3 regions of the Labrenzia sp. THAF35 genome follow, and region 3 is predicted to be linked to each of the others. Evidence: predicted binding sites of a transcription regulator. Region 3 holds the regulator's gene; each other region holds the start of a gene.
The links. The regulator LexA, encoded in region 3, represses DNA repair genes until DNA is damaged. The targets are predictions, from matches to a motif close to TGTTCNNNNTGTGTTCNG.

Region 1: a site for LexA is predicted at 2,850-2,867, ahead of FIU93_RS00430 (PA0069 family radical SAM protein). Genes of this name have one in related genera too.
Region 2: a site for LexA is predicted at 2,466-2,483, ahead of FIU93_RS20570 (single-stranded DNA-binding protein). Genes of this name have one in related genera too.

What each region holds. Positions count from the first base shown of each region.
Region 1 covers NZ_CP045380.1:86,350-91,008, forward strand. Annotated here, with positions in the region: gene FIU93_RS00410 (PLP-dependent aminotransferase family protein) at 1-54, opposite strand, end outside; gene moaB (molybdenum cofactor biosynthesis protein B) at 242-799, shown strand; gene FIU93_RS00420 (glycosyltransferase) at 853-1,548, opposite strand; gene FIU93_RS00425 (transporter substrate-binding domain-containing protein) at 1,917-2,759, shown strand; gene FIU93_RS00430 (PA0069 family radical SAM protein) at 2,915-4,027, shown strand; gene FIU93_RS00435 (ribonuclease HII) at 4,073-4,659, shown strand, end outside.
Region 2 covers NZ_CP045380.1:4,495,231-4,499,889, reverse strand. Annotated here, with positions in the region: gene uvrA (excinuclease ABC subunit UvrA) at 1-2,157, opposite strand, end outside; gene FIU93_RS20570 (single-stranded DNA-binding protein) at 2,742-3,299, shown strand; gene FIU93_RS20565 (hypothetical protein) at 3,361-3,837, opposite strand; gene FIU93_RS20560 (L,D-transpeptidase family protein) at 4,369-4,659, shown strand, end outside.
Region 3 covers NZ_CP045380.1:4,236,569-4,241,227, reverse strand. Annotated here, with positions in the region: gene FIU93_RS19410 (acyl-CoA synthetase) at 1-1,574, shown strand, start outside; gene FIU93_RS19405 (hypothetical protein) at 1,667-2,470, shown strand; gene lexA (transcriptional repressor LexA) at 2,592-3,302, shown strand; gene FIU93_RS19395 (ComEC/Rec2 family competence protein) at 3,307-4,659, opposite strand, start outside.

The DNA of each region.
Region 1 (4,659 bases), 2.0 Mb from region 3:
CGAGGCGCGCATGCGGCTGGCGCGTCGGGCGTATAGGCTTTCCCAGGTTGTCATTGTTGGCTCGTTGCATTTTTGGATTGGTTATTTAAGTCAATAATACTGACCTAACTTTTTTGCAAGTGTCTCAATCTTGTTATTTTTTGTAATTTTATTTCAATATCAAAATGCCGCGACAGTTTGCTTGCTGCCTCTGGAAGCCATTGCGGCTATTGCCTATGTCTGGAGAGCAAAGGAGTTCGCCATGTCCCGTCTCGATGAAACCCGTCCGTTCATTCCGCTCAACATTGCTGTGCTGACGGTATCGGATACGCGCAAGCTGGAAGAAGACCGCTCCGGCAATACGCTGGTGGACCGGATCGAAAAGGCAGGACATATGCTTGCGGACAGGCAGATCGTCACCGATGACGTTCCGGCCATTCAGGCGGTCGTCAAGAGCTGGATCAATGACAAGGGCGTGGATGTGATCGTCTCGACCGGCGGCACCGGCTTTACCGGCCGTGACGTGACGCCGGAGGCTATGGAGCCTCTGTTCGAAAAACGCATGGACGGCTTTTCAGAGGTCTTTCACCGAATCTCCTACGACAAGATCGGCACCTCCACGATCCAGTCCCGTGCGACCGGCGGCGTCGCCGGGGCGACTTATATTTTCGTACTGCCCGGTTCCCCGGGCGCCTGCAAGGACGCCTGGGACGGTATCCTGAAATGGCAGCTGGACTATCGTCACATGCCCTGCAATTTCGTGGAGATCATGCCCAGGCTGGACGAGCACCTGAAGCGCGGCAAGCTTCGGGAGGCCTGATCGCCACCATACCGAAGAAGAGCGTGTCCGCCCAGAACCGTGCAGTGCCTTGTTCAGCCGTGCAGCTTGACGGCAACACTCGCTGGAATGCGCAGGGTACCGACGCAAAAGCGTGCGAAAGCCTGGCGGAACCTGGAAAACAGCCCTTCCCGCTCGGGTTCACCCGAAGAGACCGCGGCAGCCCGCAGGAACACCATCCGCCCACGTCCGATACGCTTGGCGATATCGAGATCTTCCAGCTCCGGCAACGGCCGATGGCCGCCGAGCTTCTGATAAAACTGTCTGGAGATCAGCAGGCCCTGGTTGCCGTAAGGCATGCCAAGCAGTTGGGACCGCAAGGCTGCAAAAGACTCGCTTACCCGCGCACTGAGCCCGAAAGCCTCATAGCGAAGGCGGAAGCTTGCGGCGGTCCGTGGACCGTTGGAGGCACGGGCTGCCCGCTCAATGAAGGCCTGGGCCTCATGATGCCAGCCGCTTTCCAGAAGCGTTTCCGGCCGCAGGAACAATAGCCAGTCGCCCCGGCTCGCCATGGAGGCGCCATAGGCAAGGCGTTCGCTGCGGGAAGCATTGCCCCGGCTGATCCAGACACACCCGGCCGCGTCGGCAACCTTCTCGGTATTGTCCGACGAACCACCATCGACCACGATAACTTCGCGGATAACGCCCTCTGCAGCTGCCGGCACCAGGGCCGAAAGCGCGTGAACGAGCTCGGTTTCGGAATTTCTTGTCGCAATGATGACGCTGATCATGATCTCAAGTTTTACATGATTTTTTTCAAAGTGCGAGTGTCGGTGACGAAGCGGGAGCTGTTTTTTGTTGGGGTTCTTAACAAACTCCAATAATCGGTCACCAACCTTCGCGATATATATCGCCAGGTAATGTCTACTTTGGTTGCATGAAAAGAAAAGATCGGGCGAAAGCTGTAGCAGTACCTCTTTCACATTTGTCATAGGGCCGTGAAAAGTTGCTCCAGTGTGAAACCGATCGGTATCCATTTGACGGTTTTCAGGAAAATAGCCCCTCTCCGGCAAATGGAAGTGCCGGATTTCATGTTATCTTAAGAGTGCATACCAAAGCTGAAAGCTCTTACTTCGACCAGAACCCAAGCGATCGCGCCATGACGACACCCGATCAAAAGCCAACTTCAGGCGCAGGATACCTGACGCAGACGCTCGGCCGGATTTTCGTGGGGCTCGCCGGGTTTGTTCTGTCCCTGGCTTTGCTGGCCGGGACAGCATCGGCCCGAGACCTCGTGGTGCTGGCAACCCCGGAAGAGCCATACAAGTTTGTCGAAGACGGGGTCTACAAGGGTATCGACGTCGAAGTTCTCGATGAAGTCATGCGCCGTCTCGGCCTTTCCTATTCGCTGGAACTGATCGATTCCGGAACTCGCATCCAACAGGAAGCGCGCGCCGGACGGGCGGACATGCTGCTATTGTTTTCCAAGAAGCCGGACCGGATGGAGTACCTGAACTATCCGGACGAAAGCTACATCGACATCAGCTGGAGCTTCTTCATCCGCGCCGAAGATGCCGGAACAATCCGTTTCGAAGGCTACGACGACCTGAAGGGGTTGCAGATCGGTATCACGCAGGATTTCGCCTATACCCCGGAGTTCCTCAACGCCGGCCTCGATTTTCAGACGGTCGCCAGCAACAATCTCCAGATCGGCATGCTGCTGGCAAAGCGTGTGGATGCCGTTCCCATGAACACCATCAGCACGCTCTACGAGGAAAAGAAGGCCGGGAGGCTGGACCAGTTGGCGACGTTACCGCTGCCGCTGATAACGAAGCCCTACTACAACGTCTTTGCCAAAGCTTCGACCTACCCGGATATCGAAAGCCTTCCCGGACGCTACGACGAAACCATTCGCGAGATGCAGTCCGACGGGACGCTGGATGCGATCCTGATCAAATACCTTGGTCGCCGGCCAGGTCACGATGACCGTGGCGGTTCCTGAATTCCGGCCTGGTCTGCAGTCCACCATCTTTTGAAGGTCAAAACCCACAAGGTGTAAACAGCATCTTGCGTCGCGTTGGCGTCGTGATAATGTTCTTGTTATGTTCCATTTCATAACCTGGACGTTCTCGCGTGCCTTTCAGTCCCCCCGATGAGATTTCACTACCAGCCGACGCAGCCGGCCTTGTACCCGATGTCCGCTCCGTTTCCGAGCACAGGCGGCGGGGACGCGCGGCTGCGCTCAATGCCTCCGGCCGCTTCGAGAAATTAACTCGTGAATGTTTCGACGATGGCTGGGAAACGCTTGAAGACCTGCCGCCGCTGAAAACCCAGGTTCAGGAAGAGCGTGCGCGCACAATCATCACCCGAAACGAGTCGCCGGATATTTCCTTCGACCGCTCGATCAATCCCTACCGGGGCTGCGAACATGGATGCATCTACTGTTTCGCCAGACCGAGCCACGCGTTCATGGGGCTGTCTCCGGGCCTGGATTTCGAAACCAGGCTGTTTGCCAAACCCAATGCCGCACAGTTGCTTGAACGTGAACTTTCCCGCCCCGGTTATCAGCCGCGCGTGATCGCCATCGGCACGAACACTGATCCCTACCAGCCTATGGAACGCGGCTACAAGCTGATGCGTGAGATCCTGGAAGTGCTGGACAATTGCTCCCACCCGGTTGCGATCGTCACCAAGTCAGCCCTGGTCACGCGAGATATCGACATTCTGTCGAGGCTGGCAGAACGAAATCTGGTGAAGGTTGCCTTGTCGGTCACGACGCTCGACAAGAAACTCTGCCGGGCCATGGAGCCGCGTGCGTCTGCACCCCACAAAAGGCTTGAGGCCGTCCGGGCTCTCTCCGACGCGGGCATTCCCACGTCCGTAATGATGGCGCCTGTGATCCCAGCCCTGACAGACAGCGAAATTGAAAACGTTCTGGAAGCGGCAGCCGAGCATGGCGCGACGGAGGTTGCCTACATCCTTTTACGGCTTCCCCTGGAAGTGTCGGAACTCTTTCGGGACTGGCTGCTGCGAGAGCGTCCGGACCGTTACCGCCATGTGATGAACCTGATCCGCGCCATGCGCGGCGGCAAGGACTATGACGCCAAATGGGGCGAGCGCATGCGCGGGAGAGGTCCTTATGCCGACCAGATTGCCAAACGGTTCTCGCTGGGAGCGAAACGCCTTGGCCTCAATCTGCGTCGCCGAAAGCTCAACACCGAGGCCTTCGTCCAGCCGCAAAAAGGCGGTGTGCAATTGGACCTGTTTTGACGCAAGATCTTGAGAAACTTGCTGCCGGACGGCAGGGTGCTGTTCATGACGTTCAGCCCTTCCCTCTTTGACCTTGCCTTTCCCGATAGCCCGGACCTTGTGATTGAGCGCAAGCACGCGAAATCCCTTGACGGTCGGCTCTGCGGCGTAGACGAAGCCGGTCGTGGCCCCTGGGCCGGGCCCGTGGTCACGGCCGCGGTTATCCTAGATTACGACCGTGTGCCTGTTGGCCTCAATGATTCCAAGAAACTGACCGAAGCCCGGCGCGAAGAGCTTTTCGAGCAGATTGTAGCTACAGCCCATGTCTCGCTCGCCAGCGCTTCACCGGCAACGATCGATGCTGTCAATATTCGCACCGCAACCCTTTCGGCCATGGTGCGGGCCGTCAATCACCTGCCTCTGGTTCCCGACTACGTTCTTGTCGACGGCCGCGATGTGCCGCATGGACTGAAACAGGCCGGACAGGCATTGATCAAGGGAGATGGTCGCTGCCTGTGCGTTGCAGCCGCCTCTATCGTCGCGAAAGTAACAAGGGACCGGATGATGGTTCACCTCGACGCCCGTTTTCCGGACTACGGGTTTGCCCAGCACAAGGGGTATGGCGTGCCGCAACACCAGGCAGCCCTGGAACG
Region 2 (4,659 bases), 260 kb from region 3:
CCGGCCGATCGGTGACTGATCGATGTCGATGACCTTGTCGAGCACTTCCAGGCCTTCGATACGATCGTGCGGGGCAGGGTTGTCCCGCGCGCCATTGAGGCGACGAGCCGCGGCCTTGTAGAGCGTATCGATCAGGAACGTGGACTTGCCGCCACCCGACACACCGGTGACACAGGTAAACGTGCTGAGCGGCACGTCGACGTCAATGTCCTTCAGATTGTTGCCGCGGGCGCCGCGAACGGAGATCTTCCGCTTCTTGTTGATTTTTCTGCGCTCGTCGTTGCGCGAAACCATCATGGATCCAGACAGGTACTGCCCCGTCAACGAATTGGGATTGGCCATGATTTCGGAGGGAGTGCCCTTGGCGACGATCTGCCCGCCATGGACGCCCGCTCCAGGTCCGACGTCGACAACGTAATCGGCAGTCAGCACCGCGTCTTCATCATGCTCGACCACAATCACCGTATTGCCGAGATCGCGCAGGTGTTTCAGCGTTTCCAGAAGACGGGCGTTGTCGCGCTGATGAAGGCCGATGGACGGCTCATCCAGTACATAGAGAACTCCTGTCAGCCCCGAGCCTATCTGCGAGGCGAGGCGGATACGCTGGCTTTCGCCGCCTGACAGTGTTCCGGAAGAGCGGGACAAGGTGAGATATTCAAGGCCAACGTCATTCAGGAACTTCAGCCTCTCGCGAATTTCCTTCAGGATGCGGCCTGCGATTTCGCTCTGCTTGTCGTTCAGTTGCTCCGGCAGGGCTTCAAACCAGAGGCTTGCATCGCGAATGGAATGTTCGGTGATCTGACCGATGTGCCTGCCGGCGATCTTGACGGCAAGCGCTTCCGGCTTCAGACGGAACCCGCTGCAAGCCGGGCAGGCATGATCGGATTGAAACCTTGCCAGTTCCTCGCGAACCCAGGTGGATTCCGTCTCACGCCACCGCCTTTCGATATTGCCGATTACACCTTCAAAGGTCTTCTCTGTCCGATAGCTGCGGACGCCGTCATCATAGACGAATTCAATCTTCGCATTGCCGGTTCCATGAAGGATTGCCTCGCGCACTTCCGATGGAAGATCCTTCCAGGGCGTTGCCATGGACACCTTGAAATGACTGCAGAGTGCTTCCAGCGTCTGGGCATAATAAGGTGATGTCGACCCTGTCTTCGCCCACGGCAGGACAGCTCCTTCGCGCAGGGAAAGCGAGTGGTCAGGAACAACCAGGTCTTCTTCGAAGGCGAGTGTCGTTCCAAGGCCGTCACAAGTGGGGCAGGCACCGAAGGGATTGTTGAACGAAAACAGGCGCGGCTCGATCTCCGGAATGGTGAAGCCGGATACCGGGCAGGCAAATTTTTCGGAAAAGATCAGCCGTTCCGGGTTGCCGTTCTCGTCGGTCTTGTCGGCAAATTCGGCAATTGCAATGCCATCGGCAAGTTTCAGCGCCGTTTCCAGTGAATCGGCAAGCCGGCCGGAGATATCGTCGCGCACGACGATACGGTCTACGACGACGTCGATATCGTGCTTGAATTTCTTGTCGAGGGCAGGGGCCTCGGAAATCTCATGGAAGGTTCCGTCGATCTTGACGCGCTGGAAACCCTTCTTCATCAGCTCGGCAAGTTCCTTGCGGTACTCGCCCTTGCGGCCGCGAACCATCGGCGCGAGCAGGTAGAGGCGGGCACCTTCTTCCAGCTCCAGAATGCGATCCACCATCTGGCTGACGGTCTGGCTTTCGATCGGCAGACCGGTGGCGGGGGAATAGGGAACGCCGACACGCGCAAACAAAAGGCGCATGTAATCGTAGATTTCCGTAACCGTTCCGACTGTGGAGCGCGGATTGCGGGACGTGGTCTTCTGTTCGATGGAGATTGCCGGAGACAGTCCGTCGATCTGGTCGACGTCCGGTTTCTGCATCATTTCCAGGAACTGACGCGCGTAGGCGGACAGGCTTTCCACGTACCGCCGCTGTCCTTCTGCATATATGGTGTCGAAGGCGAGTGACGACTTGCCTGAGCCAGACAGGCCGGTCATGACAATCAACTTGTCGCGGGGCAGGTCCAGGTCGACGCCCTTCAGGTTATGCTCCCGTGCGCCACGGATGCTGATGACCCGTGTTGGGTCCGCCTTCCAGGCTTCTTCCGACTGCGATCCCTTGGCTGTCTTCATTGTCGTTCTTCCTGACCGCATGCGTCGCCCAAAGACGATTGTTGCTCTCGCATACGCTAAGATGGTCCATTGCCGATGATGTCTGTTTGCCCCGATATAGCAGTTTCGGGCGGAGCTTCCAGTGAGGCATTTTCATTATCGTGCCGGAGGCACTTGTCGATGCGATGCCTGATTGAATCGCTTTTACCGAAATGATAAGAACAAAACAAGTACATTAACGATTGCCGCGTCAGGAGCCGAGCAGAAATAGGTGACCGAAACCTCGCAGTTCATGAGATAATGTCCTGACAGAAAAATCGAGGCTTGATTGGAACAAAAGTGGAGCAAATTGTAACTTGGCGCAATCAAGGATTGTGTCTGTCGACTTTGCTCGAATTTTAGGCGGATGAACCAGGCGGCAGTTTGTGAGTTGCCTTGTGGAAAATGAGTGAAGCCGGGCGAAAATAGCGGCGAAGCTGTTGGCGTGCCGTTAGGGTTCTGGTTTCTAGCAGCAAAGCTTGCAACGTTGACCGTTTATCGACACGTGCCGGAGAAGCACACGAACATCGTCGGCGGGGTCAACGAAAAACAAACAGGAGTTCAGTATGGCGGGCAGCGTCAACAAAGTAATTTTGGTCGGCAATCTGGGAGCAGACCCGGAAATCCGCCGTACGCAGGATGGCCGCCCGATCGCCAATCTCCGGATTGCGACGTCGGAATCCTGGCGAGACCGCAACACCGGTGAGCGTCGTGAAAAGACGGAGTGGCACCGCGTCGTGATCTTCAACGACGGTCTTTGCAAAGTTGCGGAGCAATATCTGCGCAAGGGATCAAAGGTTTATCTCGAAGGCCAGCTTCAGACCCGCAAATGGCAGGATCAGTCCGGTCAGGACCGGTACTCCACCGAGATCGTGCTGCAGGGTTTCAACTCCAACCTGACCATGCTTGACGGCCGCGGCGAAGGTGGCGGTGCATCCGGCGGTCTTCCCGATTACGGCAATGACTCACAAGGCGGTGGCGGAGGTGGCTTCGGCGGCGGCGGTTCCGGTTCCGGCGGGAATTTCGGTGGTGGCTATGGCGGCGGTTCCAGCAGCGGTGGCGGTTACGGCGGTCCGTCCGGCGGCGGTGGTGGTGGCCCCATGGACGACGAAATTCCGTTCTGATCTTTTTCTGCCCTACCGGGTGCGGTCCCATGCTTTGGGGCCGCGCACCAGGTTATGTTGATCAACCGCCAACGTTCGGGTCGTAAGGCGTGTTCGGGTCATCAACGCCGTCGTAATATTCCTTCGCACTGCCGAGACCGCAGTGATAGACGGCTTCTTCTGCGCGTGTGTCGCCACCCGTAATCGGGGCGCCGTTGTGATGCGCGAATTCATGAATGATGGTGGCCAGCACCATCCACCTGCCCATTTTAAAGGCCCGGTCACCAACCGCGATTTCCCCGGAAGGAACGTGGATTTCCCCATGTAGCGGTGAAATGGTCGGTCCGTAATTCACCCAAATCGAGCTGTCGTTGATCATGTCCGACAAGCTTCGCCCCTTGGGCAGCGTCCGGAAATAGGCATTACATCCCGGGTTGTTCTTGACCATCTTGAAAAGCTTGTTTCTGGCCCATTTCAGCTTTGAATACTGGGAAGAGTTGAAACTTGTGTATTTCCAGATCGGTGACGAATGGTCACCAACATTGAATTGAAACGGCATTTGGCTCTCCGGTAATGTCTCACGTACTCGTGAAGCCGTAGATACGCCTTTGATGAAGAAGGTGGCGTGATGCCAATCACGCGAGGTTGTTTTTCCAAACAGCCGCAGTTCTGCCGTTTCTGGCACCGTGATGGTGGGCAGCCGTACTGTCAGCAACGAGGCAAAATCGTCACAGTCGACTGATTTCAAACCTGTGTAGGACGGCGCCCCTTAACCATCTGATGAACCCTGTTATAGTATCAAACGGTTTACGGGCGCAGTTTCCGGGAATCGGGTCGCGGGGCCCGGTTGCACGGTAACTGCGTTGCCATATCACGTTCGGATGTAGAACATCCTCGGCGGATATGCCGAACAGCCTTCGATCCTTGCAGGGAAGCAATAAAACCCTGGTGACTTGGGCAAGGCGTCAGGTTCGAAAAGATTTAAAAAAAGCGGGTTTAGACAATGCGAGCGAATGCAATGGCACTGAGCGAATGTACCGGGAAAAAACCGAAACGTTCTGTCCTGGGGACGTCCCTCAGGGCTGGCTTGATGGCGACGGTGCTTTTTTCCGGTTTTAACCTGGTCTCGGTTGAGCCTGCTTCCGCGCAGGGGTTGTTCCAGCGTCTGTTCAATCCGGAAGCGCATCGCCGACAGCAGGAACGTGAGCGCCAACAGGATCTTAGCAAGAAGGTCGTTACCGCAAAGGTCTCTGCGCCGCGCTACCTCAATTACACGGCCGACAGCTGGAAGAAGGTTTCGCTGGCTGAATTGTCGGAGATCAAGTCCGCCGAGGTGAAGCCTGATGTCCAGCCCGTTGAAACGACGGATGCCCCGAGCACC
Region 3 (4,659 bases):
AGCGCTGTTCCAATCGCGTGGCCAATCTTGCGCATTTTCTGTCCAGGAACGCTGCCCGGTGGCCCTCAGGGCCTGCGGTTGTCGAGGATGGGGTCACCTTGAGCTGGTCACAAATCGATTCGCGCGTCTCCGCACTTGCCAAGGGTCTCCAATCGGAATTCGGCGTTTCCAAGGGCGACGGCTTGCTGGTCCAGGCCCAGAACTCGCATCAGATGATCGAGATCATGTTGGCCGCATTTCGTCTGGGAGCCATCTGGGTTCCCTGCAATTTCAGACAGGCTCCGGGCGAAACGGCCTATGCTGCGGTAAAAGCGAAGGCGAAGGTTTTCCTGTGTGACGCTGATTTTGGTGCTCAGGCCGATGCAGTGCGAAACGCCAGAGATCAGCTGACAGGATGCATTACAATTGGAGCCAGCGACTTTGGCACAAGCTATGAGGATCTCCTCTCCCGTTACCGGGGACAGGTCCTGCAGAACGAGGCAGTGGACTATAACGATCCCTGTTGGCTGTTCTTCACCTCAGGCTCAACCGGCCGCCCGAAGGCGGTTGTACTCAGTCACGGGCAGATCGGATTCGTTTGCGTCAACTACATGGCAGACCTGTTGCCCGGGACGACGGAGCGCGATGCGTCGCTGGTCATAGCTCCATTGTCACACGGTGCAGGGTTGCAACTGATTGCCCAGCTATCAGCTGGTTCCACACATGTTCTCCTGCCCGGAGGTGGCTTCAATCCTTCGACTGCATTCGAGTTGATCGAAAAACACAAGGTCAGCAATCTCTTCACCGTTCCCACAATCGTCAAACGCCTGGTGGAAGACCCTTCTGTTGATCAGTACGATCACTCGAGCCTTCGTCACGTCATTTATGCGGGGGCTCCCATGTATAGGGAGGACCAGAAGCTGGCACTCCAGAAATTGGGGCACGTTCTGGTTCAATACTACGGGCTTGGCGAGGTCACCGGAAACATCACCGTGCTGCGGCCACAGGATCATTTTCTGGAGGATGGACCTGAGACACGCAGCGGCACATGCGGTACGGAGCGCACAGGTATAGAGGTTTCGATTCAGGACGAGGAAGGCAATCATCTGCCCCCCAATGAAACGGGTGAAGTCTGCGTCATCGGTTCGGCGGTCTGTGCTGGCTATCTGGAAGACGAAGACGCCAACCAGAAGTCTTTCCGGAACGGCTGGTTCCGCACCGGAGACATCGGTCACATGGATGAACAGCGCTACCTCTTCCTGACAGGCCGAGCGTCGGACATGTACATTTCTGGTGGCTCCAACGTCTACCCGAAGGAAGTCGAGGAAGTGCTGCTTACACATCCGGATATTTCCGAGGTCGCAATTCTCGGCATTCCGGACAGGCAATGGGGCGAAGTTGGCCTAGCCGTTTGTGTGGCTGCCCCAGACAATTCACCCGACCCTCAGGAACTCAGCGACTATCTGAACGGCAAGATCGCCCGCTACAAGATGCCTGCACGTTATCTCTTCATTCCCGCAATGCCGACAAGTGCCTATGGCAAGATCACCAAGAAACTGGTGCGGGAGCATTTGACCGAGAAAGGCCTGTTGTGAGACGGCCCGCCCCCAGGTCTCTGTCCGACATTCGTCATCCCGGCCCTTCTGCCATCAATCGGCTCCCCCATGCCAGATGTCTGGCGAAACCATTGGAAATCTCCCTGGCAGAGCAAACTCCCTTGCTGGAGGCGCTGGGCCGCTTCGCCACGCACCAAGGACTGAGCTCCGCCGTTCTCGATCTTTCCGGGCTCACGCTCGAAGCGTTCGACTTCGTAATGCCTGCCTGTGCAATCGATGACAGACATGCAGCCTGGTACAGCGACACGCACTCCTCGAAAGGCGCAACGCTGGAGTCCGCAGTTGCCATTCTCGGGATACGAGATGGTGAATGGTTCGCTCATGTACACGCCTCTTGGCGTGAGGAAGAAGTCGAGCACCTTGGCCACTTACTGCCGCATACGCTGAAGGTTGCGCATCAGGGGGCCATCAAAGGGTACGGCCTGCAAGGCGCAGCCTTCGTGGCATCGCTGGATCCGGAAACCGAATTCACGTTGTTTCGTGTGCAACAGGATGACGAACAGTCACGGATAACCGACTACAATGCGCTTATCACCACACTCGCTCCGTTTGCCGACCTGACGGACAGCATCCAAGAACTCGCAAAAGAGCTGAAAGCACCCTCCTACGAAGTCTATGGACTGGGCAGTCTGGCCGGAGCAGCGTTTCGCGACGCCCAGCCGATGACAGGTCTGATCTCCGAGATACTCCTGACTGAAAACGCTGGCGCGAAACCGGATCAAGAGCTTTGCGTCCCAATCCGCGCCGTTGATCTCGAAGGTGGACTGCATCGGGGCATTCTAACCGCTGGTGGCGCGCCGACTTTGATCACCTGTGAACTGCTGATCATGACCGGATCGAAGGATGACCTGAATCCGATATCGGAGACGGATTGAATACGGCAACTTGTTCGAGGCCAAGAACAGTAAGAGAACATTTACCCTTGCAGAACACAATGAGAACAGGTACCATGTTCTTGATTTGTACCAGATGTTTTCTCGGTCAGGGGACGCCTACATGCTGACGCGCAAGCAGTACGAACTGCTCATGTTCATTCACGAAAGACTGAAAGAAACCGGTGTGCCGCCGTCTTTCGACGAAATGAAGGATGCGCTCGACCTGCGCTCCAAGTCCGGTATTCACCGCCTGATCACCGCGCTTGAAGAACGTGGCTTCATCCGGCGCCTGCCGAACCGGGCCAGAGCCATGGAAGTTGTTCGTCTTCCGGACTCCATCGCACCCGGCCTGGGCGCTCCACGGCCAAGAGGCAGCTTCTCACCTGAAGTCATTGAAGGCTCACTCGGCAAACCGGAGCCTGAAAAAGCTGCACCGGTGCCGGTGTCCAGTGTTACGGAAATCCCCGTCATGGGCCGCATTGCAGCCGGCGTGCCCATCGAGGCCATTCAAACACACAGCCATTCCATCACAGTGCCGCAGGACCTGCTTGGTCGCGGGGAACACTACGCGCTGGAAGTTCGTGGTGATTCCATGATTGAGGCGGGCATTCTGGACGGTGATACCGTGCTTATCCGCCGGACCGACAGCGCCGACAGTGGCGACATCGTGGTTGCACTTGTGGACGATGAAGAAGCCACCTTGAAGAGGCTGCGCAAGAAAGGCGCTTCCATCGCTCTTGAAGCAGCCAACCCGGCTTATGAAACCAGGATCTTCGGTCCCGGCCGCGTTCGTGTTCAGGGCCGCCTCGTTGCCCTGTTTCGTCAGTATTGACCAGTCACTCCTCTGCGCGCGCTTCGGCCACCGAGGCGCGCTCGGCTAGACGCAGGCTGTCTCTCGTTACCTTACCCTGGTGATGCCAAGGGCGCGGTGGGTCAGGGATGGCAAACTTCAGTTTCTCGATTTTCAGATTTTCCTTTGGCGGATGGCCCGGTCCACTGGCACCGCTCGTAGCATTCGCGGCCTGGCTGAAATCACCGGGCGATAGCCAGATGGAGACGGCACCACGTTCGGTGCGCGTACCATGATCCAGGACGAGGGCTGCGCCGCAGCTCTCCGGAGCGACAAGATCGGTCACGACCAAATCGGCATATCGGCAATCCAGCTGAAACGCTTCAAATGTCTTTGGCTGCGCGATTGCAAGAAACGATTGCCTGCCATCCAGCCGTTCTGCGTCCTCTGAATTGACGTAGGCCCTGATGACACAACCGTCGTCATCGCAATTTCTTTGAGGCGATTTCATCTTGCGCGACAAGATCGCATCATTCCTCACTCCTTCCGACTGCAGCCAGAGATCACTTGCAAACGATCTCCCCCTAGCTGCGTAACGCAAAGTTCCCGTTTCATCGCGGGCAGCTATTCGAGAGCCGCTTGCAGCAATCTGTATATCCGGAGGCCGGCTGGTGAGAACAATCAATATTCCTGCGACGAGAGGCACTCCTGCGAGCACACGCTTTCTGCCAGGCACCAACAATCCGGCAAATAATGCTGATAGCAACAGCAATGCAGCAGCCCCGTCGAGCCTTCCGGAAGTTCCGCCGCCGGCATCCAGGGCTGCGGTAAAGGAAGCAACCTTCAACAGAAGTGAAACTCCGAAAGACATGACAGCCAGAGGGAGAGCCGCAAGGCCGAAGGGCATCAGAACGAATGCAAGTACTCCCATAGGCATCACAACAAGTGAAAACACCGGCATTCCCAGCAAGTTGCCTACAAGGCCATAGGGCGCAATGCGGCTGAAGTGATGAGCTCCTATAATGCCGGTCGCCAACCCTGCGACCAATGCGGTTACGAACAACCCTGCAACCCACTTGCCGAGGTAGAGACAAGTCGCCTTGCCCCATCCGGACACTCTTTCACCAGATGACAGGGAACGATCTCGCTGCCGCCACAGGTCATATACGGCGACCAGGCAGATCACGGCAGCGAAGGACATCTGGAAGCCGGGAAAAAACAACCGCTCAGGAGCAATCAGCAAGAGTACGAGGCCAGCCAACGCTACGCTTCGCAGGGTTAGGCCGCGTCGCCCCACCAGAATTCCGACAAAGACAATCGCGATCATCAGGAACGATCGTTGCGTCGCAACCGCACCACCGGACAGAAGCAGATAAATAACGGCAGCACCAAGGGCTGA